2 regions of the Paraburkholderia sp. BR14374 genome follow, and region 1 is predicted to be linked to the other one. Evidence: riboswitches for the same ligand, from Rfam matches in the RefSeq annotation. Region 1 holds a riboswitch; the other holds the start of a gene.

The links. Region 1 has a riboswitch for cobalamin ahead of AB3X86_RS07155 (CbtB-domain containing protein). Riboswitches for the same ligand answer to the same signal wherever they lie in the genome.
Region 2: linked by a shared signal. The riboswitch ahead of cobW (cobalamin biosynthesis protein CobW) and the one ahead of AB3X86_RS07155 (CbtB-domain containing protein) in region 1 are both predicted to bind cobalamin.

The regions. Positions count from the first base shown of each region.
Region 1 is NZ_JBFPKF010000003.1:246-2,419, forward strand. Features, by position in the region: partial or broken gene AB3X86_RS07145 (hypothetical protein) at 1-72, shown strand, start outside; gene AB3X86_RS07150 (CbtA family protein) at 244-984, opposite strand; gene AB3X86_RS07155 (CbtB-domain containing protein) at 996-1,217, opposite strand; cobalamin riboswitch at 1,258-1,413, opposite strand; gene AB3X86_RS07160 (histidine phosphatase family protein) at 1,490-2,110, shown strand; gene AB3X86_RS07165 (hypothetical protein) at 2,124-2,174, opposite strand, start outside.
Region 2 is NZ_JBFPKF010000020.1:115,837-118,010, forward strand. Features, by position in the region: partial or broken gene cobA (uroporphyrinogen-III C-methyltransferase) at 1-1, opposite strand, end outside; cobalamin riboswitch at 245-506, opposite strand; cobalamin riboswitch at 587-865, shown strand; gene cobW (cobalamin biosynthesis protein CobW) at 1,068-2,159, shown strand; gene cobN (cobaltochelatase subunit CobN) at 2,173-2,174, shown strand, end outside.

The sequences.
Region 1 (2,174 bases):
TTGAAGAGCTTAAAAATTGAGCAGTGCCGCGTACAACATGAATTAGTTAGGCGTCCAATAGGATTCCCATAGGCGCCGCGTCGAGTGAAGGTGCGAAAAGCCGTTAAGCAGCTTTTCCACAGAAAATGTTCGCAAGGCTGTGGATAACCGCTCCACAACCGCGCCAAGTACTTGATCCAAAACCATTCTCGCGCGTTGCGCGCGAAGCGTCGCCGCTTGCGCGGCCACGCGTCACCGTCCTATTCAGGCGGACTTCATCGTCACCCGCGCATTCGTACGCATAAAAGCACTGCGCTCGACCATCGCGCCGAACAACAGCCCGATCGTCGTCCACATGACCACCTGCATGCCGATCGCCGCAACGCGGAACTTCCACAGCAGCACGGCCGGGAACGTGGCCGGCACTTCATTGATGACCGGCATCGACAGTTGTACGGCCGCGATGATCGCGACGAATAGGAGCCCCGCGACGATCGAGCCGTTCCATGCACCCAGCTTCGCCGCCGCGCGGCGCCGCACCTTCAGCGAAAACACCATCGTCGCGAGAGAAATCGCGATCATCAGAAAGAATAGGCCCGTGCGCGCGCCGATCGTGTCCGGGTCACCGACCGACGGCGGATTGGCCGGATACTTGATATTCGGCACGACCACGATGGCGATGAACGCGCCAAGCGCGAGCCACGCGGACAGCGCGCGCACGCTCAACGAACCCGCGCGTCCATACGCATAAGCAAACACCAGCGAGAACAGACCGCCGAATGCCGCGCCATATGTGACCACGCCAGTCAGCAGGCCGAGGCCAGCCTGCGTCTCACGGCTCACGATTTCGGGCTCGGGCGCCTCGCCGCGCGCGGCGGCCGCTTTCTCTTCGAATGAAATCGCCTGATCGACCTGTGGTTCACCGACGATTCGCGCGAACGCGAACGTGAGCAAGCCCGCGACGATGCCCGCGAGCATCCCGCGCACCAACAATTTACCTACCATGTCGAACTCCGTTAGTGGCAGGGAAAGCCAAGCAGATGGCGGCCGTCGTGCACGAACTCATGCACGTACATGCCAGGCACGAGCGACGTCGCACCCTGTTCCGCACCAACGAAGTAAAGCGCGAACAACAGCAGCAAGCCGCCGAACACGACCCACGGCAGCAGTTCACGCAAGGGAATGGGAGTGGGCTGGACCGCCGGTTGCGCGGCGCGATCGAAAACAGCTTTGGTCATGATGGACATCTCCTGGGGTAACGCGCCCCGATAGTCGATTGCAGAGGAATGGTGCGAAGCTCAGGTCTGGCTTTCGGCTCTTGTGGATTGCAAGGCCGATTACAGTGGCGCGACCGCGCCGGGCTCTCACCGGCTTCCGTGCTTCGCAGTGTCGGTATTCTACGCGCTAAACTGCGGCTTCCGCGACGGCGAGGGCACGCCGCAACGCGCAACGCACGCCGCGAGCCCGTCAAGCCACGCAGGCAAGTGCGAATGAGGCGCTAACGCAAAGAATGGATACGCGACTATTACTGGTGAGCCATGCGGCAACGGCCGCGCAGCGCGCGGGCCGCTTCCCCGCCGACGATCCGCTCGACGCGCGCGGCCGCGCCGAAGCCGAAGCGGCGCGCGCCCGTCTCGCGCTTCCCGCCGACGCCACCGTATTCACCAGCCCCGCCGCCAGCGCCCGCGAAACGGTCGCCGCGCTCGGTCTGAGCGCCACGCCTGCCGACGCATTGGCGGATATCGACTATGGCAAATGGCGCGGCCAGCGCCTCGCGGACATTGCCGACGAAGCCCCCCGCGAACTCGCCGCCTGGACGCGCGAGCCCGACGCGGCACCGCCCGGGGGTGAATCGTTCGATCGACTTGTGCGGCGGGTCGGAGAGTGGCTCGACGCGCAACAGGCAGACGTACGTTCATGCAACGCGGTCAACGAAGCAGGCTTCGCGGCCTCTGCACACGGTCGCACCATCGTCGCGATCACCCACGCAACGCTTCTTCGAGCGGCAATCGTGCATGCCCTCGGCGCATCGCCAACCGTGTTCTCTCGCATCGAGATCACGCCGCTGTCGGTCGTCGAATTGCACCACTCGCGACGCGGCTGGTCATGGTGGCCGTCTGCCACCGCCTGAACGGAACCGTCGCTTACCTGCCCGATACCACCAGCCGCAACCGGTTCGCCCCCTCGGGAGTCAG
Region 2 (2,174 bases), on a different contig from region 1:
TCGCGGCGTGCATGGCGCATGCCATGCGGAGATGGGGGGAGAGAAGCGGCGTGCGACGGTGCACACGGCGGTGAATATAGATGTCATGCGGTACAGCGAATCCGGGCGCGGCCACTCGTGCGGTTCGCGGCGGATTCTTCAGAGAGAACGCCACGACACACGCGATGCCGCGCTGCTACGCCTTCACATCCGTTCCCCGCGGATTCCGGCGGCCGGCGGCGCAACCTGATGCACGGATGCATGCGGCGCCGCCTCCGCGTCTGGCCGGTATCCGGGCTGGCGGCCTCACGCGCTTCGCCTTCCCGTCCCGGTTTGCGGATTCGCGGGGACAGTGGCATCAAAAAACGCATGCGCGGCACAGCGGAATCGAAGGCGAATCGAATCGCGCGCCGCAGGTCGCTTACCGTTGCGGGGACAGCACAGGTTAAACGCGCGACGCGCTGCCTGTTTCCCGTTTAACTGCACATGCGAGCGCATGTGCGGGCACCAAACGCGCGCATACGATAGCATATGACGCCTTGCCAGATAAGCCTCGGCGGCGCTTTCCGGCGCCCTGCGTTCCTTGACTGCGCATGCCCGGGGGCCTACACTCGCACGCACTTTGGGTGCTCGCGTGCGCGTTCGTGCGCATGCAGTTAAACGGGAAACAGGGAGCCATCTGCGCTAGAGCGGCTAACCTGTGCTGTCCCCGCAACGGTAAGCGAAAAGCGGTTCCGGCTTGATAGCCGGGCGCCGCGGTGCCGGCTTCGATGTCCTCGCGCAAGGTCGCGTCGACATATCACCACTGGACGAGAAACCACTCGTCCGGGAAGGGGAAGCGGCGCTTTCGCCAGCCCGGATACCGGCCCGAAGAAGCAGAACGACCGCCGCGGGGATGCGGCGGCGCGTTCATGACCTCAGTTCCGCTTTCTGTATTTCCGTTGTCGCGGCAATGCCGTCGTTCGTCCCCGTGTCTGGTGATCGCTGGTACTGTTGCGCGTGCTTCATTCGCTCCATTCGCCAGCCGATGCCGACCGATGCGCGGAACTTGCGGCAGACCGATGCAACGCAAAGGGATGGACCTCACGATGCAAACTCAATTGCGCAAGATTCCCGTCACGATCGTTACCGGCTTTCTCGGCAGTGGCAAAACTACGTTGCTGCGGCACATCCTTCAGCATGCGGGCGGCAAGCGCATCGCGGTGATCGTCAACGAGTTCGGCGAACTCGGCATCGACGGCGAAATCCTCAAGGGCTGCGGCATCGGTTGCGATGAAAACGGCGTCGAGACCGAAGGGCAATTGTATGAACTCGCGAACGGTTGTCTGTGCTGCACCGTGCAGGAGGAGTTCTTCCCGGTGATGGAAAAGCTCGCGGAGCGGCGCGACGAACTCGATCACGTGCTGATCGAAACCTCGGGGCTCGCGTTGCCGAAGCCGCTCGTGCAGGCGTTCAACTGGCCGCAGATCCGCAACGGCTTCACGGTCGACGCGGTGGTGACGGTGGTGGATGGCCCGGCCGCCGCAAGCGGCCAGTTCGCCGATAACCCGGTCGCCGTCGATGCGCAGCGCAAGGCCGATCCGAATCTCGATCACGAGTCGCCGCTGCACGAGCTGTTCGAAGACCAGTTGTCGGCCGCCGATCTGGTGATTCTGAACAAGACCGATCTGATCGACGACGCGCGGCAGCACGAAGTGGAAGCCGCGATCCGCGCGGAGATTCCGCCGCAGGTGAAGATCGTGCGCGCGCAGCGGGGACAGCTCGATCTGCATACGCTGCTGGGGCTCGAAGCGGCGTCGGAACAGACGATCCATCTGCGTCACGACCACCACGGTTCCGCCGACGACCCCGATCATCACCACGACGAATTCGATTCGGTCGTCGTGCAGGCATCGGTGCCGTCGCGCGACGCGGCGCTCGCCGCGTTGCAGACGCTGGTCGAAAACTACACGATTTACCGTGTCAAAGGCTTTGCGGCACTGCCGGGCGCGGCGATGCGCCTCGTGATCCAGGGCGTGGGCCGGCGCTTCGACAGCTACTTCGACCGGCGCTGGCAGGCGGGCGAAAACGGCGACGACGCCCTGAGCCGCTTCGTGCTGATCGGCGAAGACCTCGATCAACCCGCGCTGCAACAGGCGTTCGACGCGGCGCTCGGCGCGACGTCGAACGCGACGGCATAACGGGCGCACCAGCAT